Regions from separate parts of the Pantoea sp. GW821-FHT03E06 genome, predicted to be linked through region 1. Evidence: predicted binding sites of a transcription regulator. Region 1 holds the regulator's gene; each other region holds the start of a gene.
What was found. The regulator PhoB, encoded in region 1, activates phosphate uptake and scavenging genes when phosphate is short. The targets are predictions, from matches to a motif close to CTGTCATAAAACTGNCNNAT.
Positions count from the first base shown of each region.

Region 2: pstS (phosphate ABC transporter substrate-binding protein PstS) is a predicted target of PhoB. The motif match lies at 2,730-2,749, and genes of this name have one in related genera.
Region 3: ugpB (sn-glycerol-3-phosphate ABC transporter substrate-binding protein UgpB) is a predicted target of PhoB. The motif match lies at 1,932-1,951, and genes of this name have one in related genera.
Region 4: pitA (inorganic phosphate transporter PitA) is a predicted target of PhoB. The motif match lies at 1,957-1,976, and genes of this name have one in related genera.

Region 1 covers NZ_JBWKUG010000001.1:994,211-998,423, reverse strand. Annotated here, with positions in the region: gene AC07WB_RS04520 (PstS family phosphate ABC transporter substrate-binding protein) at 1-645, opposite strand, end outside; gene phoR (phosphate regulon sensor histidine kinase PhoR) at 824-2,137, opposite strand; gene phoB (phosphate response regulator transcription factor PhoB) at 2,152-2,841, opposite strand; gene sbcD (exonuclease subunit SbcD) at 3,039-4,213, shown strand, end outside.
Region 2 covers NZ_JBWKUG010000001.1:4,181,914-4,186,126, reverse strand. Annotated here, with positions in the region: gene pstA (phosphate ABC transporter permease PstA) at 1-528, opposite strand, end outside; gene pstC (phosphate ABC transporter permease PstC) at 525-1,487, opposite strand; gene pstS (phosphate ABC transporter substrate-binding protein PstS) at 1,577-2,620, opposite strand; gene glmS (glutamine--fructose-6-phosphate transaminase (isomerizing)) at 2,797-4,213, opposite strand, start outside.
Region 3 covers NZ_JBWKUG010000001.1:330,758-334,970, reverse strand. Annotated here, with positions in the region: gene ugpA (sn-glycerol-3-phosphate ABC transporter permease UgpA) at 1-466, opposite strand, end outside; gene ugpB (sn-glycerol-3-phosphate ABC transporter substrate-binding protein UgpB) at 531-1,847, opposite strand; gene livF (high-affinity branched-chain amino acid ABC transporter ATP-binding protein LivF) at 2,049-2,762, opposite strand; gene livG (high-affinity branched-chain amino acid ABC transporter ATP-binding protein LivG) at 2,764-3,531, opposite strand; gene AC07WB_RS01495 (high-affinity branched-chain amino acid ABC transporter permease LivM) at 3,528-4,213, opposite strand, start outside.
Region 4 covers NZ_JBWKUG010000001.1:3,919,484-3,923,696, reverse strand. Annotated here, with positions in the region: gene uspB (universal stress protein UspB) at 1-114, shown strand, start outside; gene pitA (inorganic phosphate transporter PitA) at 295-1,794, opposite strand; gene AC07WB_RS18330 (BaiN/RdsA family NAD(P)/FAD-dependent oxidoreductase) at 2,036-3,220, shown strand; gene AC07WB_RS18325 (hypothetical protein) at 3,295-3,642, shown strand; gene AC07WB_RS18320 (cysteine hydrolase family protein) at 3,643-4,213, opposite strand, start outside.

The sequences.
Region 1 (4,213 bases):
AAAGCTAGCGTAGCCAATGCTGTTCGGTGTGGCGGCGACGGCCTGTACCACCGCTGCGGAACCGGGAAATTCAGCGACATCCGCCCGAAAATCGCCGTTACACAGCGCCTGCTGCTTAAAAAATCCCCAGGTACCTGAAGCTGAGTTGCGGCCGTAGCGCTGAATGCTGCGCGTCGTCCATGCGCCGCGACTCAAGCCGAGATCGCCCCAGTGCTGCGGCACCTGTTGCGCGCCACACCGTCGGGTAATGGAAAACAGCGCATCAAGCTGCTGCGGCGCGATGTGCGACAGCGGATTGTCCTGATTAACGACCACCACCAGCGCATCCATCGCCACCGGAACCGCCAGCGGCGGGTAGCCGTAGCGGGCGATAAACAGCTGACGTTCATCACTCTGCATCGGACGGCTCATTGCCCCCAGCTGCGCCGCACCCGCCGCCAGTGCGGTAGGCGCCGTTGAGGATCCCGCCGCCTGTACCTGCACGTTCACACCCGGTGACTGGCGGCTGAAATCTTCCCCCCACAACGTCATCAGGTAACCTAGCGTATCCGATCCCACGCTGCTGAGATTACCCGTCAGCATAGTTTGTTGGGCGTGCGCTAAAGCAGAGCAAAGCAGCAAGCAGGAGAGCAACAGCGATTTCATGAGTGGTTCCGCAATTCAATAAGGGCTCTATTCTGTCGCGGCGCGATTTATCGCGCAATTAAATGCGTCATGGCAGCCAGCGAGGCGCGAATAGGTCGCCATGAATGGCGCCCCTACGTTTGCGGAGCTGGGTTTTCGTAGGGTGCGCACCTGAATGCATAGGCAATAAATTGACTCACTAGGTGTTAACACGCTCTTGAGCCACGTTAGCCACAATCAACCGTGGTGGCAGAAGAAAGCTGAAGCAGGTTTCCTGATGCGGCACGCTGGTGATCTCCAGCCGCGCATTATGATGGCCCAACGCGTGTTTCACGATCGCCAGCCCTAGCCCGCTACCGCCGGTGGCGCGCGAACGTGCTTTATCCACGCGATAGAAGCGTTCAGTCAGGCGCGGCAAGTGCTGCTCGCTGATGCCGGGGCCGTCATCGCACACCTTAAACTGCGCGCCTTGTTTGGTACGCAGCCAGCTGATGTCGATACGCGTCCCTTCCGGCGTGTGGTTCACCGCGTTGTACACCAGATTGGAAATGGCGCTGCGCAGTTGCTCATCATTGCCAAATACTTTGAGATGCGGATCGGTATGGAAATGGAGGGTATGACGTCCCTGACTCAACGTTTCTGCTTCATGCTGCAGCAGCAGCAGCATGCCCGGCACATCTACCGTCTCTTTCAGATCGATGGCCGGCGCCGCTTCAATACGCGATAAGGTCAGCAACTGTTTTACCAGGCTGTCCATGCGGCGCGTTTGCTCTTGCATGGTGTGCAGCGCTTTGCTGCGCGTGCGCTCGTTCATCACTGCGTCATCCATCATTTCCAGATAACCCTGCAACACGGTGAGCGGCGTGCGCAGTTCATGACTAACGTTGGCAAAGAAGTTACGTCGCGCGCCTTCCAGCTGGTGCATCTGGGTGACATCGCGCGCCACCATCAGCCATTGCCCTTCACTGTAAGGCATCACGCGGAATTCCATATGATGCTGATTATTGAGGATCTGCGTCAGCGGCGCGTCAAAATTGCGCTGACGGATATAGCGGGAAAACTCGGGATAGCGCAGTAAGTTGAGGATGTTCTGCCCGTTATCCTCTGGCCAGCGCAAGCCCAGATGCTGCTGCGCCAGGCCATTACACCAGAAAATGGTGCCCTCTTCGGTGGTAAGCACCACGGCATCCGGCAGCGATTCTGCGCCGCTACGGAAACGTTTGATCAGGTTACCCAGCTCGCGCCGACGCCGGCGGTTACGCAGCTGCATCTGATACAAACCGTAAAACAGCGGTTCCCAGCTACCGCGCCCGGCAGGCGGCGTCATGGAGCGATCGACCCATAGCCAGTGCGACAGGCGCATGAGATTCCTGAAGTGCCAAAACAACACGCCGGTGACGGCAATCAGTAGCAGCCACGGCAGATAACCGAACAACAGACCGAGCACCAGCGCAGGTAAACACACCAGCGCCAGCTCAATCAACAATCTCTTCCAGGAGAGTCGTTCCAGCACGGTAAAAACTCCGTTTAGTAGCGGGCAGAGAAACGATACCCTGTTCCGCGAACGGTTTGAACCATGCGATCGTGGCCGGTGAGCTCCAGCGCTTTGCGTAAACGGCGAATATGCACATCGACGGTACGATCTTCGACATACACATTGGTGCCCCAGACGTGGTTCAACAGCTGCTCGCGACTGTAGACGCGTTCCGGGTGGGTCATAAAGAAGTGCAGTAATTTATATTCGGTCGGTCCCATCTCCAGCGGCGTGGTTTCGGACATCACGCGATGCGAGGAGGGATCGAGGCTTAAACCCTGCATCTCAATCACCTCTTCCACCGCCATCGGTGAAATTCGGCGCATGACCGCTTTGATACGCGCCATCAACTCTTTCGGCGAGAACGGCTTGGTGATGTAATCATCCGCGCCCACTTCCAGGCCACGCACGCGATCTTCCTCTTCACCGCGCGCTGTCAGCATCATCACCGGAATGTCGCGCGTCATCGCTTCGCGTTTCAAATGTTTAATAAATTGAATGCCACTGCCACCGGGCAACATCCAGTCCAGCAGAATTAAATCAGGCCAGGGTTCGATCAGCTTACCAATCGCGCTGTCATAATCTTCCGCCTCAATAGGCTGGTAATCATTCTGTTCCAGCACGAAACATAACATTTCACGGATGGGAGCTTCGTCTTCCACAACCAAAATGCGCTTAGCCATTGTAACTCCTGCTAGTGTGACACCGTGTCACTGGGATTTGCGGCGCCATTATGCGTCAGTTTTATGACACTTTTATGAAAACCCCGCCCCGTGATAAATAGATAAAAAACAGAAATGTGACAAGCAAAATCCCCTTTTTTCGTTTGCTACTGAAGCCGTTATACTTGCGCATTGTTTTTATTTAGCAGGAAGCATACATGCGCATCATTCACACCGCTGACTGGCATCTTGGCCAGTTCTTTTACAGTAAAAGTCGCGCCAGGGAACATCAGGCGTTTCTCGACTGGCTGCTGGATCAGATTGTGCAGCATCAGGTGGATGCGCTGATTATCGCCGGCGATCTGTTTGATACCGGTTCGCCGCCGAGCTATGCGCGTGAAATGTTTAACCGCTTTGTGGTGGCGCTGCAGCCCTGCGGCTGTCAGCTGGTGGTGCTGGCGGGCAATCACGATTCGGTTGCCACCCTGAATGAATCGCGCGAGCTGCTGGCCTGCCTGAATACCCAGGTGATCACCAGCGCCACACCGCAGGGCGAGCAGCAGGTGCTAACGCTGAAGCAGCGCGATGGCGCGCCGGGCGCGCTGCTGTGCGCCATTCCTTACCTGCGCCCGCGCGATATTCTGCGCAGCCAGGCCGGACAATCCGGGCGCGAGAAACAGCTTTCGCTGCTGGAAGCGATCGAGCAGCACTATCAGCAGTGCTTTGCCGCCGCCCTGGCGCAGCGCGAGGCGCTGACGAACAAACTGCCTATTATCGCCACCGGCCATCTCACCACCGTTGGCGTCACCAAAAGTGACTCGGTGCGCGACATCTATATCGGCACGCTGGATGCCTTTCCGGCGCAGGCGTTTCCACCGGCTGATTACATTGCGCTCGGCCACATTCATCGCGCACAGCGCATCGCTAACAGCGACCATATTCGCTACAGCGGCTCGCCGATCCCGCTCAGCTTTGACGAACTTGGGCGTGAAAAGAGCGTGTTTCTACTGGAGTTCAGCGCCACGCTTGATGCCGTTACGCCGTTGACCATTCCACTATTCCAGCCGATGCAGATGCTTAAAGGCTCAATGGCGGAGATCGAACATCAGCTGGCGCAGTTCAGCGAGCGCGCCAGCGAACATCCTACCTGGCTGGATATTGAGATCACTACGCAGGAATATCTCAGCGATTTGCAGCGCCGCATCGAAGCATTAACAGAAAATCTACCGGTTGAAGTGCTGCTGGTGCGCCGCAGCCGCGAGCAGCGGCAGCGCAGCCTGGAACGTCTGGAAAACGAAACCCTGAGCGAATTAAAAGTCGAAGAGGTTTTTGCCCGCCGCCTGGCGCAGGAAGAGCAGCTGGATGCTGAGCAGGCCGAGCAGCTGACGCTGAT
Region 2 (4,213 bases), 3.2 Mb from region 1:
CAGCATGTTCTCGGAGGTACGAATCACAATCGGGATCTGCAGCAGCGCCAGCGCCACCACGCCCGCCCAGCCGGAGAAATGCTGCATCTGCGACACCACAATGGTGTAAACAAACAGGCCGACCACAATCGACGGCGCAGACAGCAGAATATCGTTGATGAAGCGAATCACTTCCGCCAGCCAATGTTTACGCCCATATTCCGCCAGGTAAATTCCGGCCATGATGCCAAGTGGCGTTCCGATGATCGTCGACCAGAAAATCAGTAAGCCGCTGCCGACTAAGGCATTGGCTAAGCCACCGCCTGCTGTATTCGGTGGCGGAGTTGATTCGGTAAACAGCGACCAGCTTAAACCATCGACGCCGCGCGTCACGGTAGTGAACAGAATCCACACCAGCCAAAACAGGCCGAAAGCCATGGTCAACAGCGACAGCGTCAGGGCAATTTTGTTTTTAGTACTGCGCCACGCCTGCATTTTGCGGCGCGAGGCTTCCAGCTCAGCGCGAGCCTGAACTTCAATAGCGGTCATGAACGGGCTCCTTCACTCTTCGCCAGACGCAGGATCATCAGTTTGGAGATCGCCAGCACGATAAAGGTAATCACGAAGAGGATCAGACCCAGCTCCATCAGCGCCGCGACGTGCACACCGGATTCCGCTTCGGCGAATTCGTTGGCCAGCGCGGAGGTGATACTGTTGCCCGGCATAAACAGCGAGGGGCTGTCGAGCTGGTAGGTGTTGCCGATGATAAAGGTCACCGCCATGGTTTCACCCAATGCGCGGCCCAGTCCCAGCATCACGCCGCCGATCACGCCGTTTTTGGTGAACGGCAGCACGATGCGCCAGATCACTTCCCACGTGGTACAGCCGATACCGTAAGCCGACTCTTTCATCATCACCGGCGTTTGCTCAAACACGTCACGCATCACCGAAGCGATGTAAGGAATGATCATGATGGCGAGAATCACGCCCGCCGCCAGAATACCGATACCGAATGCCGGGCCAGAGAACAGCGCGCCAACGATCGGGATATTCGATAACACATTGCCCACTGGCGTCTGGAAATATTCGGCGAACAGCGGGGCGAAAACAAACAGGCCCCACATGCCGTAAACGATGCTGGGTATCGCGGCCAGCAGCTCAATGGCGGTGCCCAGCGGGCGGCGTAGCCAGCCCGGCGCAAGTTCGGTCAGGAACAGCGCGATGCCGAAGCTCACTGGCACGGCAATGATCAGCGCAATAATTGAGGTAACGAGGGTGCCGTAAATCGGCACCAGCGCACCAAATTGTTCGTTTGGCGCATCCCAGGTTTTGTTCCACAGGAAGGAGAAACCAAATTTTTGGATGCTAGGCCAGGAGGAGAAAATCAGGGAGACGATAATGCCACCCATCAACAGCAACACGATAAGCGCAGACAGTTTGACCAGTGCGCCGAAAATCATATCGCCTTGTTTACCGGGGGCTTTGAACGTCGGCTTAGTGGCAGCCATAGAATTCTCTGTTCTCAGGAGGATATCAGGGCGGCAGGTGATGCCGCCCATTGAGCTGGCCAACCGTGCTGGCTGGCCGGGTAAATCCGTTACTTGTACAGCGCTTTACCGGAGCTATCTTTGATGTTCGCTTTCCACGCTGCACGAATCTGGTTCGCTACGCTCTCTGGCAGCGCGGCATAGTCCAGAGACGTTGCGGTTTTACTGCCGCCTTTGTAGGCCCAGTCGAAGAACTTCAGCACTTCACTACCTTTCGCCGCATCAGCCTGATCTTTGTAAATCAGGATGAACGTAGTTGAGGTGATCGGCCATGCATCGTTGCCTTTCTGGAAGGTCAGATCCTGGGCAAACGATTTGCTCCAGTCCGCGCCTTTCGCGGCGTTAGCAAAGCTGGCCTCGCTTGGCGCTACCGCTTTGCCATCAGCATCAACCAGTTTGGTGTAGGTCAGGTTGTTCTGCTTAGCGTAGGCGTATTCCACGTAGCCAATCGAACCCGGCAGACGCTGCACGAAGGCGGCTACGCCATCGTTACCTTTACCGCCCAGACCGGTTGGCCAGTTAACGGTGTTACCTTTACCGATTTTGCTGTTCCACTCTTCGTTCACTTTCGCCAGGTAGCTAGTGAAGACGAATGAAGTACCGGAACCGTCAGCGCGGCGCACCACGTTGATGTTGGAATCGGGCAGTTTCACACCGGGGTTCAGTTTAGTGATCGCCGGGTCGTTCCACTTTTTGATGGTGCCGAGGTAGATATCACCTACAGTTTTGCCGTCGAGGGTTAATTCACCTGATTTCACGCCTGGAATGTTAACCGCCAGCACCACACCACCGATGACGGTAGGGAACTGGAACAGGCCGTTTTTCTCCAGATCTTCATCTTTCATTGGTGCATCAGACGCACCGAAATCGACGGTTTTTGCGATGATCTGCTTAACGCCGCCTGAAGAACCAATACCCTGATAGTTAATTTTGCTACCGGTGGCTTGCTGGTACTCTGCTGCCCACTTGGCATAAACCGGTGCCGGGAATGTCCCGCCTGCGCCCGTCAGATCGGTTGCTGCAAAAGCAGAGACCGCGCTTACTGCGAAGGTGGCGGCGAGGATTCGGGCTACGGTGCTACGCATCAGTGTCATGTTCCCTCCAGGGGATTTAAAAAAATCAGGCTCAATGCCTTTTTAGTAGGAGTCAGTGATTGCTGCTGGAGGGAAAATAGGACAGTTTGATGACAGTGAAATGTACGAAATATGACAGTTATATGACAGCGTGCAGAAATGAAGCGGGCCCGTTGCGGGCCCACTCTTATGATTGATTATTCTACGGTAACGGATTTTGCCAGGTTACGCGGCTGATCGACGTCGGTGCCTTTAATCAGCGCCACATGATATGAAAGCAGCTGTAACGGCACGGTATAGAAGATTGGAGCAATCACCTCTTCTACGTGCGGCAGTGAGATGATTTTCATGCCATCGCTGTCACTGAAGCCGGCATCCTGGTCGGCAAACACATACAGCAAACCGCCGCGCGCGCGCACCTCTTCGATGTTGGATTTCAGCTTCTCCAGCAGCTCGTTGTTCGGCGCCACCACGATCACCGGCATATCCGCATCAATTAACGCCAGCGGGCCATGCTTCAGCTCACCAGCCGCATAGGCTTCGGCGTGAATGTAGGAGATCTCTTTCAGCTTCAGCGCACCTTCCATGGCGATGGGATACTGATCGCCGCGGCCAAGGAACAGCGCGTGATGTTTGTCGGAGAAACCTTCAGCGAGATTTTCGATCACTTTATCCTGCGCCAGCATCTGCTCGATACGGCTCGGCAATGCCTGCAGCGCGTGCACAATTTCGTGCTCGGTTTCGGCTTTCATGCCGTGCAGACGGCCGAGTTTCGCCACCAGCATCAGCAATACCGCTAGCTGCGTGGTGAAGGCTTTGGTCGACGCGACGCCAATTTCGGTGCCGGCTTTGGTCATCAGCGCCAAATCTGACTCACGCACCAGCGAGGAACCGGCCACGTTACAGATCGCCAGCGAACCGAGATAACCCAGCTCTTTCGACAGACGCAGCGCGGCCAGCGTATCGGCGGTTTCACCCGATTGTGACAGCGTGATCAGCAGGCTATTTTTGCGCACCGCTGATTTGCGATAGCGAAATTCGGAGGCGATTTCGACATCACAAGGCAGGTTGGCCAGCGACTCAAACCAGTAGCGCGACACCATGCCGGAATTGTAAGAGGTGCCGCAGGCGATGATCTGGATATGCTCAACCTGGCTCAGCAATTTCTCTGCATCCGGGCCCAGCTCACTGAGATCAACTTCACCGTGATTAAAACGCCCGGTTAAGGTGTTTTTAATCGCGTTCGGCTGCTCGTAAATCTCTTTCTGCATGTAGTGACGATAGATGCCTTTATCACCGGCATCGTACTGCGCAGTGGATTCGATTTCAGCGCGTTTAGCCGGCTTGCCAGCGCGGTCGATGATGGTGATTTCGCGGCGGGTAATCTCAGCGATATCCCCCTCTTCCAGATAAACGAAGCGGCGCGTCACCGGCAGCAAGGCCAGCTGATCGGAAGCGATAAAGTTTTCGCCCACGCCACGACCAATCACCAGCGGGCTACCGGAACGCGCCGCCACCAGCACCGTAGGATCGCGGCTGTCCATGATCACCATGCCATAAGCGCCGCGCAGCTGCGGGATCACGCGCAGCACCACTTCACGCAGCGTGCCGCCC
Region 3 (4,213 bases), 660 kb from region 1:
GGCCGCTGTTTTGCGCATAGTTCCAGTTGTAGCCCATTTGGTTCAGCAGGTGGCTGAATAACCCTAGCCCTGGATTGAACAGGAACATCCACAGCACTGCCGCCACCACCGGCGCGACCGCGTACGGCAGCAGCAGCAACGTTTGATACAGCTTACGCAGGCGAATGACGTAATCCACCAGCGCCGCCAGCAGCAGGGAAAAAGTCATGCCGCAAATCGTCACCAGCGCACTGAACTCAATGGTGGTCCAGAACGATGCCAGATAGTATTCGTCATTGAACAGACGCTTAAAGTTCGCCAACCCCACGAAGGTGCTGGAGATGCCAAAAGGATCAATGCTTTGCAGCGAATACCACAGAGCTTCACCGGCGGGCCACAGGAAGAAAATGGCCGTAATCACCAGCTGCGGTAGCACCAGCAAATAGGGCAGAAAACGGGAGCGAAATACGGGGCGCGATGAGGACATAGCAGGCTCAATCAAAGAGAGAAATCGGGGCGAACGCCAAACGTCGGCCCCGAGATGACAGCGTTTACTTCACTTGCTGCTCAAAACGGCGCAGCAGTTCGTTACCGCGTTTCACCGCGTTATCTAGCGCGGCTTGTGGTGTCTGTTTGCCGGTCCACACGCCTTCCAGCTCTTCATCCACGATGGTACGAATCTGTGGCATATTGCCCAGACGCATGCCTTTGGTGAACGGCAGCGGATCTTTGTTCAGCATTTGACGCGTGGCGATGTCTGCGCCTGGGTTCTTGTCGTAGAAGCCCTGCTGTTTAGTCAGCTCATAGGCGGCGGTGGTGATCGGCAGATAACCGGTTTTCTGGTGCCATTCAGCGGCGATTTCCGGCTGTGCGAGGAACTTCATAAACTCCGCCGCGCCTTTGTAGGTGTTGGCATCTTTGCCTTTCATCACCCACAGGCTCGCGCCACCAATGATGGCGTTCTGCGGGGCGTTCGGTACGGTTTCATCGTACGGCATCATGCCCACGCCGAAGTTAAATTTGGCGTAGTGTTTGATGTCGGCCAGCGAACCGGAAGAGGCGGTGGTGATGCCGCAATCGCCGTTGTAAAACTTGGCGGTGGATTCATCCTTACGACCGAAGTAGGTGAAATCGCCCTTCTTGTTCATCGCTTCCAGCATTTCGATGTGGCGCACCTGCACGGGCTTATTGAATTCCAGTACCGCATCGGTGCCGTCAAAGCCGTTATTTTTACTGGCCACCGGCAGCGCATGCCAGGCGCTGAAGTTTTCAATCTGAATCCAACCCTGCCAGCCGCTGGCGTAACCACAGGTCAGGCCCGCTTTACGCAGCGCTTCGGCATCTTTTGCCAGCTCCTGCCAGGTTTTCGGTGGCTGATCCGGATTCAGGCCAGCTTTTTTGAACGCGTCTTTGTTGTAATAGAGCACCGGCGTGGAGCTGTTGAACGGCTGAGAAATCAGCTGGCCTTTGCTGTCGCTGTAGTAACCCGCAACGGCTGGTACAAACTGCTGCGGATCCATCTGCACGCCAGCGTTTTTAAACACTTCATTGACCGGCACAATCGCTTTCGATGCCATCATGGTCGCGGTACCGACTTCATACACCTGCAGCAGTGCGGGCGCTTTACCCGAGCGCACCGCGGCGATGCCCGCTGCCAAGCTTTGCTCGTAGTTACCTTTGTAAGTCGGGACGATTTTATATTCTGGATGAGCCTGGTTAAAACGTTGTGCCAGAGAATCAACTTCTTTGCCTAACTCGCCTTCCATTGAGTGCCAGAAAGGGATCTCAGTTGCAGCCAGCGCATTACCGCTGAGCGCCAGACCGAGCACGACACTCATCAGGCGGGGACGAAGCGTAAAAGCGGACATAAGGTTTTTCCTGTGCTGTTAGCTACGCGCGAATTCGCGCATTTTTTTGTTCGCGACGTAACATGACACGGGGAAATGACGGATTAATAACAGGTTTATGACGGGGATGTGACAGCGGAATTTGGTTTGATTGGAGTTTAAGTCGCCATAAATGGCGACCCTACAAAATCGTGTAGGGTCGGCATTCATGCCGACCGGGGGTTATGCGCCTAAATAAGCACTCCGCACGGCTTCATTGGATAGCAGCGCTTCGCCGCTGTCTTCAAGCACCACGTGGCCATTCTCCAGCACATAACCGCGATCCGCCAGCTTCAGCGCCTGATTGGCGTTCTGCTCGACGAGGAAGATGGTCATGCCCTCTTTGCGCAGTTGCTCAATGGTGTCAAAGATCTGCTGAATGATAATCGGGGCGAGTCCCAGCGACGGTTCATCCAGCAGCAGCAAACGCGGCTGGCTCATCAGCGCACGGCCAATGGCCAGCATCTGCTGCTCACCGCCGGACATGGTGCCCGCGCGCTGTGCTTTACGTTCTGCCAGGCGTGAAAACAGCTGATAGACGCGATCGATACGTTCCTGATACTGCTGCCGCGTAGCGAAGAAGCCGCCCATCGCCAGGTTCTCTTCTACCGTCATACGCGAAAACACCCGACGCCCTTCCGGCACGATGGCGATCGCTTCACGCATGATTTTCGCCGTTTGCCAGTCGGTGATCTCTTTGCCATCAAAGGTAATGTTGCCGCTGGTGGCGCGCGGTTCACCGCACAAGGTGCCGAGCAGCGTGGTTTTACCCGCGCCGTTGGCACCGATCAGGGTAACGATCTCGCCCTGATTGATGTGCAGATTAATGTTGTGCAGCGCCTGGATCGGGCCGTAATGGGCGCTGACATTCTGCAAGGTTAAAATCGGGTTTGCCATGTTACGCCTCACCTAAATAAGCACGGATCACATCCGGATTGTTACGCACTTCTTCCGGCGTACCGTTGGCCAGCGGCGTTCCCTGATTCACTACGTAAATGCGGTCAGAAATGCCCATCACCAGCTTCATATCGTGTTCAATTAGCAGTACGGAAACCTTGTGCTCACCGCGCAGCTCGGCGATCAGCTCATCCAACTCGTGGGTTTCACGCGGGTTAAGCCCGGCAGCCGGTTCATCCAGCATCAGAATTTCCGGACGCGTTACCATGCAGCGCGCAATTTCCAGACGACGCTGCTGGCCATAAGCGAGGTTGCCCGCCTGGCGGTTGGCGAGATCCAGCAAGCCGATGCGATCCAGCCAGGTGGCCGCGCGATCCAGCGCGTCGCTCTCACCGCGACGGAAAGCCGGGGTTTTGAATAAACCGGAGAACACGCCGCTTTTGAGGTGCTGATGCTGTGCCACCAGCAGGTTTTCAATCACCGTCATTTCGCGGAACAGGCGCACGTGCTGGAAGGTACGCACAATGCCCATACGCGCAATCTTCTGGCCCGGCAAACCCTGCAGCTGCTGATCGCGCAGTTTGATGGTGCCGCCGGTTGGTTTATAGAAACCGGTCAGGCAGTTGAACACCGTGGTTTTACCGGCGCCGTTCGGGCCAATCAACGAAACGATTTCCTGTGGATGCAGCTCAAGCGCCACATTGTTGACGGCTAACAGGCCGCCGAAGCGCATCATCAGGCCTTCAACGGCTAATAAAGGCTGACTCATGCCTGCTCTCCTTGTTTACTGCTTTTCATCTTCAGATGCGGACGCTTCATTGGCAGCAGCCCTTGTGGACGCCAGATCATCATCAGCACCATCAAACCACCGAGCACCAGCATGCTGTACTCATTCAAATCACGCATCAGCTCGCGCGAAACCACCAGCAGAATGGCTGCGAGGATCACCGCCAGCTGCGAGCCCATGCCGCCCAGCACCACAATCGCCAGCACAAAAGCCGATTCGACGAAGGTGAAGGATTCCGGGCTGACGAAACCCTGACGTGCGGCGAACAGCGTACCCGCAAAGCCCGCAAACACGGCGCTGATGGTGAAGGCGGTCAGTTTGATGCGCGTTGGGCTCAGACCAAGCGAACGGCAGGCGATCTCATCTTCACGCAGCGCTTCCCACGCGCGGCCCAGCGGCATACGCAGTAAGCGGTTGATAACGAACAGCGTCAGCACCACCAGCAGCAGCGCCACCAGATAGAGGAAAATTACACGGTCGCTGGGATCGTATTTCAGGCCAAAGAACTCATGGAAGGTGCTCCAGCCGCCTTCGCTGACCCGGCGGCCAAACTCCAGACCAAACAGGCTGGGCTTGGGAATCTGCGCGATACCGTTCGGGCCGCCGGTGATCGCCGTGTTATTCAGCAGCAGAATGCGTACGATTTCGCCGAAGCCGAGCGTCA
Region 4 (4,213 bases), 2.9 Mb from region 1:
CATGACGACGAATTTATTCGCCGCTGCGAACGCGTGCGCGGGCAGTTCGTGCTGACCAGCGGGCTCTGTTTTTTGGTGGTTGTCAGCCTGATTGCGATGGCAATCTGGCAATAAATAACGGCAATAAATAACGGCAATAAAAAAGGGCGACATCGCTGTCGCCCCCATACCCGTCATACTTCGAGTTGCAGCTGCGTTAGCTGCGTGTGTTCACCCCAGTCACTTACTTCAGTAAGCTCCTGGGGATTCACCCACTTGCTGCCTTCCTGCAATTCGAATTATTTAGGGTATCCATCAAATTAATTTCAGTGCAATCCAGTAAAGCGAACCCGACAGCAAAATACACACCGGCAGCGTGAATACCCACGCCATGGCGATATTTTTGATGGTGCGACTCTGCAATCCACCGCCATCGACCAGCATGGTACCGGCCACCGACGACGACAGAATGTGCGTGGTGGAAACCGGCATACCGGTGTAACTGGCCACGCCAATCGACAGCGCGGCCGTGACCTGCGCTGACATGCCCTGCGCATAGGTCATGCCTTTCTTGCCGATTTTCTCACCGATAGTGGTAGCCACGCGACGCCAGCCAATCATGGTACCGATGCCCAGTGCCAGTGCAACGGCAACAATAATCCAGATAGGCGCGTACTCAATGGTGCCCAGCAAATCGCCTTTCAGCTTGTTGAGGAAGCGCTTATCGTCGGCGCTGGTTTCCGGCAGCTTGGCGACTTTATCTACGGTGTCTGAAACGCACAGCAACAGACGACGCATTTGGCCGCGTTGATCAACCGACAGCTGATCGTAGCTCTGCAAGTTATTCAGCAGCAGCTGCGCACGATCGATGGCCTGCAACGCGCGGCTGCTATCGCAATGGAACTCCTGCGGGCCGCCGACTGACTCCTCCGGCGTTGGCACAACAGGCGGTGCAAGCTGCACCATATGCGCCAGCGAGTCGTTATGTTGCTGATAATACTGTTCCAGATGGTTTACCGCGTCGCGCGTGCGCGTGATGTCATAACCTGATGCATTCAGATTCACCACAAAGCCCGCCGGCGCCACGCCGATCAGCACCAGCATAATCAGACCAATGCCTTTCTGCCCATCATTCGCGCCGTGTGAGTAGCTCACGCCAATCGCTGAAACGATAAGAGCAATGCGCGTCCAGAACGGTGGCTTTTTCTTGCCATCAATTTTTTCACGATCGGCAGGTGTCATGTGGATGCGCGAACGCTTAGTGGTTCCGCTCCAGTAACGACGCAGCAGGAAAATCAGGCTGCCTGCAATCACCAAACCGACAATCGGCGAAAGAATCAGGGACAGGAAGATATTGATGACTTTCGGCAGGTTGAGTGCATCAACCACCGAGGTGCCGGTCATCAGGGCGTTGGTGAGCCCAATACCGATGATAGCGCCAATCAATGTGTGAGAACTGGACGCCGGCAAACCTAAATACCAGGTGCCAAGGTTCCAGATAATCGCGGCGAGCAGCATGGAGAAGACCATGGCGAGGCCGTGGGCCGAACCGACATTCAACAGTAAATCAGTCGGAAGCATGTGAACGATGGCATAAGCCACGCTCAATCCACCAAGCAAAACACCTAAAAAGTTGAAAACGCCAGCCATGACAACCGCCAGTTGCGCCCGCATCGCACGGGTGTAAATGACAGTCGCAACCGCGTTAGCAGTGTCGTGAAAACCGTTGATTGCTTCGTAAAACAATACAAACAGCAGAGCAAGAATCAGTAACAGGCTGGTACTGAGGTCGAGACCAGCAAACAGATGTAGCATAAACGTTACGCCATTTTGGGAGGACATGAACGCGGCGCATTATCTGCGACAACGTGCGCGATATGAAAGAAAAATATAGCTCTTTATTGTCTTAAATTTGTCATCCACCCTAAAAATTAAGGTGAAACCATCTATAAATTAGCGAGTTACATTATGACACATTTACGGCATTTTTTTGACCCTAGCGCTGAAAGCCACAGATCTCTACAATCAGCGCCTTTCAGGCAAGGCGGATAAAGCAGTGGAAAAGTTTGACGTTATCATTATTGGTGCAGGCGCAGCCGGCATGTTCTGTGCGGCGCAGGCAGGGCAATTGGGCCGTCGCGTGCTGCTGCTGGATAACGGCAAGAAAGCGGGGCGCAAAATTTTGATGTCGGGCGGTGGCCGCTGCAACTTCACCAACATGCACACTGAGCCGGCGGCGTACCTGTCGCACAATCCCCACTTCTGCAAATCGGCGCTGGCGCGTTATACCCAGTGGGATTTCATCGATCTGGTCAATCGCCATGGCATTGCCTATCACGAGAAAACCCTCGGCCAGTTGTTCTGCGATGATTCGGCGCAGCAGATTGTCGATCTCTTGCTGAAAGAGTGTGAAGCCGGGCAGGTGAGCGTGCGCTTACGCAGTGAAGTGTTGAGCGTGGAGCGCGATGACTACGGCTACACTTTGCAGCTTAACGGCGCGGCGGTGCAGGCTGAAAAACTGGTGATTGCCAGCGGTGGACTCTCGATGCCGGGCTTGGGTGCCACACCGTTCGGCTACAAAGTCGCCGAGCAGTTCGGCCTGAAAGTGTTCCCCACGCGTGCGGCGCTGGTGCCTTTCACGCTGCATAAACCCTTGCTGGAGCAGCTTAATACCCTTTCCGGCGTGGCATTGCCCACGACCATTACGGCGCAGGACGGCACCTTATTTAAAGAAGCGATGCTGTTTACCCATCGCGGTTTGTCGGGCCCGGCCGTGTTGCAAATCTCCAGTTACTGGCAGCCTGGCGAATTCGTCACCATTGATTTGTCACCGGCCACCTCGCTGGATGATTTTATTCATGTGCAGCGCGAGGCTCATCCTAATCTCAGCCTGAAAAACAGCCTGGCGAAGATTCTGCCAAAACGGCTGGTGGAAGTGCTGCAGGAACTCAAGCAGATTCCCGACGTCACGCTGAAACAGCTGAATAGCAAGCAGCAGAGCGAGCTGGTTAACACATTGCATCATTGGCGCGTGCAGCCGAACGGCACCGAAGGCTACCGTACCGCTGAAGTGACGCTGGGCGGCGTGGATACCACACAGCTATCGTCAAAAACCATGGAAGCACGCGATGTGCCGGGGCTGTTCTTTATTGGTGAAGTGGTGGATGTCACCGGCTGGCTGGGCGGCTATAACTTCCAGTGGGCGTGGAGCTCGGCTTGGGCGTGCGCGCAGGCGCTTTAATGCGTGCTGAATAGGCCGCACGCACGCAATCTGCTACTATCGCGCGCTTTACTCTTCAGCGGGTGATGCCCTTCATGTTAAAAATCAAATTTCTTCTGCCGTTGCTCATTGTTATCAGCGCCGCTGTTTGGTGGCTGATGCCGCACTACAGTGACGAAGATAAAGGCTACTACATCGCCATGTTCTGTACGCTGACGCACGACGGGCGCGGGAATACGCCGAAGGACATGCAGCAAATTATCGAAGGTAGCAATTCCGATTACGCGTTGCAGAAGATTCACTTCCAGGCGGGGTTGGCCGAACATCTGCAAACCATTTGGCAGGATTTGTCGCCAGAACAGCAGCAGCAGGCGCGGCAGGAAAGCCTGTCCTGCCGCCGTTTATTATCAGAGAAACTGTTACCGGGCCAGCCGGTGCAGTAATTAGTTTACCGGCAGCGCGAGAACCTGGTCAGTGGTTTTAATCTCCGCGAACACATCGGCAACACCCGCCAGTGCCGCCTGCTGCAACACATTATGATCGACCACCTTGTTATCCCAGGTCGCCAGATCGCGTGTGGCCGTGGCATCTTCCGGAATGATGACCGCGTAGCCGAGCGGCACCGCATCACGCGCGGTGGATGAGACGCACATATGGGTCATCAGGCCGGTAACGATCAGCTGCTTGATGCCCAGTGCATCCAGCTGTTGCTGTAGATCGGTGCCAACAAATGAACTTGGTGTGGCTTTGCCGATCACGCGGTCTTCTTTGCCCGGCTGTAAATCTTTATGGAACTCAGCGAAACGGCTGCCTTTCGCAAACAGCGGGCCATCGGCTTCCCCTAAATGCTGGACGAAGAACACCGGCATATTGTTTTTGTGAGCGAACTCGACGATGCGTTTGCTGTTTTGCAATGCCTTCATACCATCAGGTATCGGCATTTTCCCGCCTGGAAAATATTCGTTCTGGATATCAATGACGATCACCGCCGTCTGCTTTGCAATGAGCGCCGTT